2 regions of the Streptomyces sp. NPDC050743 genome follow, and region 2 is predicted to be linked to the other one. Evidence: predicted binding sites of a transcription regulator. Region 2 holds the regulator's gene; the other holds the start of a gene.

What was found. Region 2 encodes HrcA, which represses chaperone genes, less so after heat shock. Its sites were predicted from a motif close to TTNGCACTCNGNNNNNCNGAGTGCNAA; they were not measured.
Region 1: a site for HrcA is predicted at 3,037-3,063, ahead of groES (co-chaperone GroES). Genes of this name have one in related genera too.

The regions. Positions count from the first base shown of each region.
Region 1 covers NZ_JBITGJ010000028.1:15,760-20,996, reverse strand. The annotation lists gene ACIBJF_RS25385 (ester cyclase) at 55-762, shown strand; gene groL (chaperonin GroEL) at 838-2,463, opposite strand; gene groES (co-chaperone GroES) at 2,582-2,890, opposite strand; gene ACIBJF_RS25370 (polysaccharide deacetylase family protein) at 3,185-4,048, opposite strand; gene ACIBJF_RS25365 (polysaccharide deacetylase family protein) at 4,045-5,028, opposite strand; gene ACIBJF_RS25360 (methyltransferase domain-containing protein) at 5,120-5,237, shown strand, end outside.
Region 2 covers NZ_JBITGJ010000008.1:77,053-82,289, reverse strand. The annotation lists gene ACIBJF_RS11620 (nitronate monooxygenase) at 1-796, opposite strand, end outside; gene dnaJ (molecular chaperone DnaJ) at 1,020-2,156, opposite strand; gene hrcA (heat-inducible transcriptional repressor HrcA) at 2,157-3,173, opposite strand; gene ACIBJF_RS11605 (MBL fold metallo-hydrolase) at 3,346-4,068, shown strand; gene ACIBJF_RS11600 (DUF3097 domain-containing protein) at 4,103-4,972, shown strand; gene ACIBJF_RS11595 (Uma2 family endonuclease) at 4,950-5,237, opposite strand, start outside.

The sequences.
Region 1 (5,237 bases), on a different contig from region 2:
CGGTGCGAAAATGAGCGTGACACAACCGGGTCAGGGGGGCCGGGAGGCGGCGGCATGACCTTCGTACAGCTCATCGAGTGCAGGACCAGCCGGCCGGACGAGATGAACCGGCTCATGGACGACTGGGTCGCGCAGACCAAGGGGAAGCGGACGGCGACGCACGCGTTGGTCGGCAAGGACCGTTCGGACGCGTCGCACATCGTCGAAATGGTGGAGTTCCCGTCGTACGAGGAGGCGATGCGGAACTCGAAGCTCCCGGAGACCGACCGGATCTTCCAGGAGATGGCCGCGCTGTGCGACGAGAGCCCGACGTTCACCGATCTGGACGTCGTGCGCGACGAGCGGCTGGCCGAGGACACCGTCCGGCGGTTCTATACGGCGTTGCAGACCTCCGGTGAACTGCCGCCGCTCAACGACCTGCTGGACGAGGACATCCACAGCCACGATCCGGTGAACCCCCAGGACACCATCGGGCTGGACAACGCCCGCAGCGAGTACCGGATGTGGCGCGGGGGCTTCGACTTCACGTTCACGGTCGAGGACGTGCTCATCCAGGGCGACCGGGCCTGCGCACGCTGGACCTGGAACGCCACGCACAACGGCGACTTCCTCGGCATCCCCCCCACCGGCAGGCGGGTCACCATGACCGGGATGACGCTGTTCCGCCTCACGGACGACGGCAAGATCGCCGAGACGTGGTGGCAGCACGACCAGTTGGGGCTGATGCAACAGCTGGGCGCACTGGACGAGTTGGAGCAGTAGCGGGACGCCGGCGCGCACAGGGCGAAGGCCCGGCTCCCCCGCGGGGAACCGGGCCTTCGTGCGAGTGTGTCGGGCTCAGTGGGCGTGGCCGTGGCCGTGGCCCGCGGCGGCCGGCTCTTCCTCTTCCTTCTTCTCGACGACCAGGGTCTCGGTCGTGAGCAGCAGAGAGGCGATGGAGGCGGCGTTCTCCAGGGCGGAGCGGGTGACCTTGACCGGGTCGATGACGCCGGCCTTGACCAGGTCGCCGTACTCGCCGGTGGCGGCGTTGTAGCCCTGACCCTTCTCCAGGTCCTTGACCTTGGAGACGATGACGTAGCCCTCCTGGCCGGCGTTCTCGCCGATCCAGCGCAGCGGCTCGACCACGGCGTTGCGGACGACCGCGACACCGGTGGCCTCGTCGCCGGTCTTGTCGAGGTTGCCCTCGAGGACCTTGGAGGCGTGGACCAGGGCGGAGCCACCACCGGAGACGATGCCCTCCTCGACCGCGGCGCGGGTCGCGGAGATGGCGTCCTCCAGACGGTGCTTCTTCTCCTTCAGCTCCACCTCGGTGGCGGCGCCGACCTTGATCACGCACACGCCGCCGGCCAGCTTCGCGAGGCGCTCCTGGAGCTTCTCACGGTCCCAGTCGGAGTCGGTGTTCTCGATCTCGGCCTTGATCTGGGCGACGCGGCCGTGGACGTCCTCGGACTTGCCGGCGCCGTCGACGATCGTGGTGTCGTCCTTGGTGACCGTCACGCGGCGGGCGGAGCCCAGCACGTCCAGGCCGGCCTGGTCGAGCTTGAGGCCGACCTCCTCGGAGATGACGGTGGCGCCGGTGAGGATCGCCATGTCCTGCAGCATCGCCTTGCGGCGGTCGCCGAAGCCGGGGGCCTTCACCGCGACGGCGTTGAAGGTGCCGCGGATCTTGTTGACGACCAGGGTCGACAGGGCCTCGCCCTCGACGTCCTCGGCGATGATCAGCAGCGGCTTGGAGGCGCCGGCCTGGATGACCTTCTCCAGCAGCGGCAGCAGGTCCTGGATGGAGCTGATCTTGCCCTGGTTGATGAGGATGTACGGGTCGTCGAGGACGGCCTCCATGCGCTCCTGGTCCGTCACGAAGTACGGCGACAGGTAGCCCTTGTCGAAGGCCATGCCCTCGGTGAAGTCCAGCTCCAGACCGAAGGTGTTGGACTCCTCGACGGTGATGACGCCGTCCTTGCCGACCTTGTCCATCGCCTCGGCGATGAGCTCGCCGACCTGCTGGTCCTGGGCGGACAGCGCGGCCACGGCGGCGATGTCGGACTTCTCGTCGATCGGGCGGGCCGAAGCCAGGAGCTCCTCGGAGACGGCGGCGACGGCCGCGTCGATGCCCTTCTTCAGGGCGGCCGGGGAGGCGCCGGCGGCCACGTTCTTCAGGCCCTCGCGCACCAGCGCCTGGGCGAGCACGGTGGCGGTGGTGGTGCCGTCACCAGCGATGTCGTTGGTCTTGGTCGCCACCTCCTTCACCAGCTGCGCGCCGAGGTTCTCGTACGGGTCCTCGATCTCGACCTCGCGGGCGATCGTGACACCGTCGTTGGTGATGGTGGGGGCGCCGAACTTCTTGTCGATGACGACGTTGCGGCCCTTGGGGCCGATCGTCACCTTCACCGTGTCGGCCAGCTTGTTGACGCCGCGCTCGAGGGCGCGACGGGCGTCCTCGTCGAACTTCAGGATCTTCGCCATGACAGCGGGAGCCCTCTCGGAATGTGGGTGGTAAGACAACTGCGCCCCGGGCGCCCGGCTTCGTTATCGGTCGCGGGGCCAGGGGCGCAGCTCAGGAGCAAAAGAATGCTCGAGGTGATTACTTCTCGATGATCGCGAGCACGTCGCGAGCCGAGAGGACGAGGTACTCCTCGCCGTTGTACTTCACCTCGGTGCCGCCGTACTTGCTGTAGAGGACGACGTCGCCGACCTTGACGTCGAGCGGAAGGCGCTCGCCGTTCTCGAACCGGCCCGGGCCCACGGCGAGGACGGCGCCCTCCTGGGGCTTCTCCTTCGCGGTGTCCGGGATGACCAGGCCAGAGGCCGTGGTCTGCTCGGCGTCCAGCGGCTGGACCACGATGCGGTCCTCGAGCGGCTTGATGGCAACCTTGGAGCTGGCGGTCGTCACGATCCGACCTCCCCCTTCGGAGATCTCACGGGGTTAACTGTCTGAGGTGGCGACCAGGTGGATCCGTCGTCGCGGGTGCCGGACCTGCCCGTCGCTTTGTTGGCACTCTCCAGGGGTGAGTGCCAGAGCCGAGACTATGACCGCGATTAGCACTCGGTCAAGCGGAGTGCCAATGCCGTGCGGCGCGTCGGCCGAATCCGGTGCGCGCCGGGTCATCGGTGGGCCGGTGTCGCCTGCGCCTTACGGCCCTCGTCCGCAAGCTCCCCGGAGGGGGCACCCCCGGACGGGCCGCGTTCACCGCAGGTAGTCCTCGAGCCGCCCCACCGTCAGCCCCCGCTGCTGTGCCCTTCGCAGCACCCGCACAGTGCGCTCCCGCAGGCTCGGGCCCGTCGTCTCGTCCGGGCCGACCAGGATGATGTCGCCGGGGCGGAGGTGGTGTTCGCCATGGGTGTAGACGAGGTCGGTCGGGGTCATCGCGGCGCGCCAGAGGACGACCGTGGAGATGCCGCAGTGGGCCGCCGCGCGCAGGGTGGTGGTGTCGAACGAGGCATACGGCGGGCGGAAGAGGCGGGGGTGGGCGCCCAGGCGGGAGCGGAGCCGGTCCTGCTGGCCGCAGATCTCGGCGCGCTGCCCGGCGTACGGCAGCCCGGCGAGCGCGCGGTGGTCGAGGGTGTGGTTCTGGATGCCGGCGCCGAGCCGGTGCAGGCGCGCGAAGTGGCCGTAGCCGGGGCCGGCGATGCTGTCGGTGAGGAACATGCTGACCGGCAGCCGGAGGTCGCGGACCATGTCGACGAAGCGGGGGTCCTGCTCGGCGCCGTCGTCGTAGGTGAGGAAGACGACCCGGTCGCGGGTGGGGACGTGGTCCACGATGCGGGGCAGGCCGCGGCCGCCGGTCTGCGGGGAGAGGGCGAGGGCGTCGGCGGGGTGCAGGGGCGGACGGGCGAGGGGCTCGGTCAGGCCCCAGCGGCGGTAGGTCTGGCCGGAACCGGGTCCGTGCGGGTGCACCCCCTCGGCGGCCTTCCTGCCGAGGCGTTCGATGGGGTCGACGGACTGGGCGCAGCCGGTGAGGAGGAGGGCCGAGGCGAGGAGCGCGACGGAGTACCGGCCCCGGCGGCACCGCCCGGACCCCGCTCTCCGGTACCCCGCCCCAGGCCTCACAGGTAGTCCTCCAGGCGGGCCACGGCGTAGCCCTCGCGCGTGACCTTGTCCAGGAAGCGGCGCATGTCGTCGACCATCGTGCCGTTCCAGTCGGAGCGGCCGCGGAAGTGGGTGAGGACGATGTCGCCGCGGCGCATCCTCTGGTCGTCCTCGCGGTACTCCCAGTGGTCGACGTAGACCTCCTCGTTCCAGATCGGCGCGTACTTGATGCCGCAGGACTTGGCGGCGCGCAGGGTGTCCTGGTTGTAGTTGCCGTAAGGAGGGCGGAAGACCGTCGGGCGCTTGCCGAACTGCTTCTCCATGATGTCCTGCATCTCGCAGATCTCGGTCTTCTGCTCCTCGTAGGACAGGCCCGGCAGGTAGGGGTGGTGCAGGGTGTGGTTGTCGAGGGTGTGGCCGTAGGACTGCATCGTCCGGAAGTAGCCGTAGTCGTCCTTGACCAGGTAGTCGCTGAGGAACGCGGTGTAGGGGATCTTCAGTTCCTCCATCATCCGCAGGAACCTCGGGTCCTTCTCCGAGCCGTCGTCGACGGTGAGGAAGACGATCTTCTGCCGGGTGGGGATCGTGGTGAAGACCGGCGGCAGGTCCCAGTCCCGCTGGTGGCTCACCTCGAAGCCGGCCCGCGTGGTGATCTCCGGTTTCCGCTCGGGCGGCGGGGGCGGTGCCAGCGGGACCTGCGCCAGCCCCCAGCGTCTGGCCGCGGCGGCCAGGCGGGCGTGTTCGGCGGCCTGGCGGGCCTGCGGGCCCAGGGCCTGTGCGGGGCCGCCCTGGCCGGACACGGGGCGGGTCGCGTCGGGGCCGGGGTGGCGGGACGGGGAGCGGGTCGCATCGGGGCCGGCCTGGCTGGTGGGGGTGCGGGTCGTCTGGGTCCCGGCGCAGCCGGACAGAACGGCGGAGCACGCCAGGGCGGCGGCTCCGCAACCGAGGACCAGACGTCCACCTCGGACCCGATTTTTATCGTTTTGTACGACCGCTCGCATAATGCCGGATCTTCCCAGGCCAGAGCCCTGAGCCCGGGCCGACACCGCCGCCGGAAGGCACACGATCCACCGGCTGGCCCACAATGACCCGGTGAACGACCTCGCTCTCCTCCTCACCCCCGAAGGCCGTGCCCTCCTCGACGAGGTCCGCGACACCGCCCCGGCCGACGAACTCGCCGTCGCCACCCGGCTGCGCCGCGACCACCCCG
Region 2 (5,237 bases):
ACTCGGTGCGCGAGAAAAGGGGGTTGGTCAGCGCCTGCTTGTACACGGCCTGGGCGCCGGACTCGGGGGTGGCGAGGAAGGCGGTGCCCAGCTGGGCCGCGCTCGCGCCGGCCGCGAGGACGGCGGCGATCTGACTGCCGCGCATGATGCCGCCGGCGGCGACGACCGGGATGCTCACGGCCTCGCGGATCTGCGTGACCAGTGACAGCAGCCCGATGCCGGAGCCGTCGTTCTCGGGGAGGTCCCGGTGGGTTCCCTGATGGCCGCCGGCCTCCACGCCCTGCGCGATCACCGCGTCCGCCCCGGCCCGCTCGACGGCGCGGGCCTCCTCCGTGGTGGTGGCGGTGACCAGGGTGTAGGTGCCGACGCGGCGCAGGCTGTCGAAGACGTCCCGGCTCGGCACACCGAAGTGGAAGGAGACCACGGGCACCGGGTTGTCGAGGAGCACGGCGAGCTTGGCGTCGTAACCGTCGTCCCGGCCGCTGTCCGGGTCGCCCAGCTCGGTCTCGTACCAGGCGGCCTCGCCGGCCAGCTGGTGGGCGTAGACCTCCACGGCGCCGGACTCGGCATGCTCGGACTGCGGCATGAACACGTTCACGCCGAAGGGCCGGCTCGTGAGCCCCCGCAGCTGCTTGATCTCCTGGTACATGCCGTCGGCGGTCTTGTATCCGGCGGCGAGAAACCCGAGACCACCGGCCTCGCAGACGGCGGCGGCGAGCTGCGGGACGGAGACACCGCCCGCCATGGGGGCCTGCACGATCGGGTGGGGGAAGAGATCGGTCAGCGCGGAGGACATGACCGCATGTTGTCACGTCCGTCGAACAAGTCCGAATCCGGGCGTCCGATGGCATAAACCACTGGCATACGGGGTGCCGAGGCACCCCGTATGGCCTCCGTGAGCGGTTGCTCAGCGCCCGTTGAAGGCATCCTTCAAACGCGAGAACAACCCCTGCTGCCCCGGCTGACCGTGTCTGCCCGGCGGGACGACCCCCGGACCCCCGGCCACGCCGCAGCGCACGTCAGCGCCCGTTGAACGCATCCTTCAAACGCGAGAACAACCCCTGCTGCCCCGGCTGGAACTGCCCCTGCGGCCGCTCCTCGCCGCGCAGCTTGGCCAGCTCCCGCAGCAGGCGCTCCTGCTCGGGGTCCAGCTTGGTCGGGGTCTGCACCTCGACGTGCACGATCAGGTCACCCCGGCCGCCGCCGCGCAGATGCGTGACGCCGCGGTTGTGCAGCGGGATCGACTGGCCGGACTGGGTGCCGGGCCGGATGTCGACCTCCTCCATGCCGTCCAGCGTCTCCAGCGGCACCTTGGTGCCGAGCGCCGCCGCGGTCATCGGGATGGTGACCGTGCAGTGCAGGTCGTCGCCGCGCCGCTGGAAGGTCGGGTGCGGCAGCTCGTGGATCTCCACGTACAGGTCACCGGCCGGACCGCCGCCGGGACCGACCTCGCCCTCACCGGCGAGCTGGATCCGCGTGCCGTTGTCGACACCGGCCGGGATCTTCACGGTCAGGGTGCGGCGGGAACGGACCCGGCCGTCGCCGGCGCACTCGGGGCACGGGGTCGGCACGACGGTCCCGAAGCCCTGGCACTGCGGGCAGGGACGCGAGGTCATGACCTGGCCGAGGAAGGACCGGGTGACCTGCGAGACCTCACCGCGGCCACGGCACATGTCACACGTCTGGGCGGTCGTACCGGGCGCCGCGCCCTCGCCGTTGCAGGTGTTGCAGACGACCGCCGTGTCGACCTGGATGTCCTTGGTGGTCCCGAAGGCCGCCTCGTCCAGCTCGACCTCGATGCGGATCATCGCGTCCTGGCCGCGCCGGGTGCGCGAGCGCGGGCCGCGCTGCGACGCCGTACCGAAGAACGCGTCCATGATGTCGGAGAAGTTGCCGAAGCCGCCGGCCCCGAAGCCGCCCGCGCCGGCGCCGCCCGCCTGCGAGAGCGGGTCGCCGCCGAGGTCGTAGACCTGCTTCTTCTGCGGGTCCGACAGCACCTCGTAAGCGGCGTTGATCTCCTTGAACCGCTCCTGGGTCTTCGGGTCCGGGTTGACGTCCGGGTGCAGCTCGCGCGCGAGCCGGCGGAACGCCTTCTTGATCTCATCCTGCGACGCGTCGCGGCGCACGCCGAGAACGGCGTAGTAGTCCGTGGCCACTTACGACTCCGCCAGGATCTGTCCGACGTACCGTGCCACTGCGCGTACCGCTCCCATCGTTCCCGGATAGTCCATGCGGGTCGGTCCGACCACGCCGAGCTTGGCAACCGCCTCGCCGCCCGAACCGTAGCCGACCGACACCACGGAGGTGGAGTTGAGTCCCTCGTGGGCGTTCTCGTGCCCGATACGCACCGTCACGCCCGGATCCTTCGCCTCGCCCAGGAGCTTGAGGAGCACGACCTGCTCCTCCAGAGCCTCCAGGACGGGCCGGATCGTGAGGGGAAAGTCATGCCCGAAGCGGGTGAGATTGGCGGTACCGCCGATCATCAGCCGCTCCTCGTTCTCCTCGACCAGCGTCTCCAGAAGAGTGGAGAGCACCGTCGAGACCGTACCGCGGTCCTCGGGATCGAAGGCCTCCGGCAGGTCCTCGACCAGCGTCGGCACGTCCGAGAACCGGCGGCCCGCGACCCGGCTGTTCAGCCGCGCCCGCAGATCGGCGAGGGAGGTCTCGCCGAAGGGCGCCGGGCAGTCGACCATCCGCTGCTCGACCCGGCCGGTGTCCGTGATCAGCACGAGCATCACGCGCGCGGGGGCGAGCGAGAGCAGTTCCACGTGCCGCACGGTGGACCGGGTCAGGGACGGGTACTGCACGATGGCGACCTGCCGGGTGAGCTGCGCGAGCAGCCGGACCGTGCGCGCCACGACGTCGTCGAGGTCGACGGCGCCCTCCAGGAAGTTCTGGATGGCGCGCCGCTCGGGCGCGGTCATCGGCTTCACGCCCGCCAGCTTGTCCACGAACAGCCGATAGCCCTTGTCCGTGGGGATCCGCCCGGCGCTGGTGTGCGGCTGGGCGATGTACCCCTCGTCCTCCAGGGCCGCCATGTCGTTACGGACCGTCGCCGGGGACACGCCGAGGTTGTGCCGCTCGGTCAGGGCCTTCGACCCGACCGGCTCCTCGGTGCCGACGTAGTCCTGGACGATGGCGCGCAGCACCTGAAGCCTGCGTTCACTCAGCATTCGCGCGCACCTCCAGCATGTCGTCCCCTCGGTCCTGGTCGGCCCTGCGGTTCGTCCGCCTGGCACTCTTCGCATGCGAGTGCCAGCGTTCCCGGGCCCAGTGTACGGCTGTCGGGTACACCCGGGGCAAGGTCGGTGCGGTCCCGGCGGCTCGTGCGGCTAGCGTCGCGGTATGACGGTGACTTGGGAAGAGCTGGGGTGGGAACGACTGGCCCCGGGGGTCGGGCGGTGCCGGCTGCCCGGCTGGGACTGCACGGTCGGGCTGGTCCTCGGGGAGGGTACGGCGCTGATGGTGGACGCCGGCTCCAGCCTGGCCGAGGGCGCGCGGCTGCGGACACAGGCCGAGGAACTGGCCGGCGGCCGTGTGACCCATCTCGCGCTGACCCACCCCCACTTCGACCATGTCTTCGGGGCGGCGGCCTTCGCGGGGGCGCAGCTGTACGGGGCGGTGGGCGTCGACGCGGTGCTGGCCCACGAACGCGACGAGCTGCGCATGGACGCCGTGAGAAACGGACTCGCGGTGGCGGACGCGGACGAGGCGGTGGACGCGCTGGTGCCGCCCGGCCATCCGGTCTCCGGCGAGTGGACGCTGGACCTCGGGGGCGGCCGGCAGGTTCTGCTGGCGAACGTGGGTCCGGGGCATACCGCGCATGATCTGGCGGTGCTGGTCCCAGGAGATCCCGAGGTGGTGTTCTGCGGCGACCTGGTCGAGGAGTCCGGCGAGCCCCAGGCGGGCCCGGACGCGGTCCCGTCCCGCTGGCCGGACGCCTTGGACCGGCTTCTCTCCCTGGGCGGCGAGGACGCGCTGTACGTTCCCGGTCACGGAGCGGTGGTGGACGCGGCGTTCGTACGACGGCAGCGCGACGAGCTGGCGGCCCGTTTCGGCGTGTCGTGAGCGCGGCCGTACGGCTTCTCCTATCGTCACTCGAATGCGCCCACCCGTCTCCCGCCACCGCCCTTCCAACGAGGGCCCTTCGGGCCCGCGCCCTCGTTTGTACTCCGCCGACCTGACCCCGCCGTGGAAGAAGCCGAAGCCCGTGCCTGAGGTGCCGGCGGAGCCGGGCCTGGTGGTGGAGGAGCCCGGCACCGGGTTCTGCGGGGCGGTGATCCGCTGCGAGGCGGGCACGGTGACCCTGGAGGACCGCTTCGGCAAGCACCGGGTGTTCCCGCTGGAGCCGCGGGGCTTCCTGCTGGAGGGGCGCGTGGTGACGCTGGTGAGGCCTTCCGGCGGTCCGGTACGGCCCACCCGTACGGCCTCCGGCTCGGTCGCCGTCCCCGGCGCCCGCGCCCGCGTGGCCCGCGCCGGCCGCATCTACGTCGAGGGCCGGCACGACGCCGAGCTGGTCGAGAAGGTGTGGGGCGACGACCTGCGCATCGAGGGCGTGGTCGTGGAGTACCTGGAGGGCGTGGACGACCTGCCGTCGATCGTCGCCTCCTTCGCACCGGGCCCGGACGCCCGCCTGGGTGTTCTGGTGGACCACTTGGTGCCGGGCACGAAGGAGTGGCGGATCGCGGAGTCGGTGACCAGCGAGTACGCGCTGGTGGTCGGCCACCCGTACATCGACATCTGGCAGGCGGTGAAGCCGGCCGCGCTGGGGATCGAGGCGTGGCCCACGATTCCGCGGGGGCAGGACTGGAAGACGGGGGTGTGCCGGGCACTGGGCTGGCCGTCGGAGAACACCGGGGCGGTGTGGCAGGCGATCCTGAAGCGGGTGGGGTCCTACAAGGACCTGGAGCCGGAGCTGCTGGGGCGGGTGGAGGAGCTGATCGACTTCGTCACGGGTAGCGGTGGGGCCTGACGTTGGGGAACGTTCCGAACTCGGTGGTGTCCAGTTCGAGTCCCAGATCCTCCAACGGGACTGGATCACCGAACTTGATGATCTCCTGGCTGCGGTAGTCAGCGTCCTCGCCCTGGCCCGAAGGCTTTGTCAACAGGACGCAGTGCGCCATGACCGGGTCAAGGACGAGGTAGGCGGGAATCTTTCCCGCCGCGTAGATCGAGCGCTTGACCACGTAGTCCTGGTGGACGCTGGACTTGGAGACGACCTCGACGACCATCGTGAT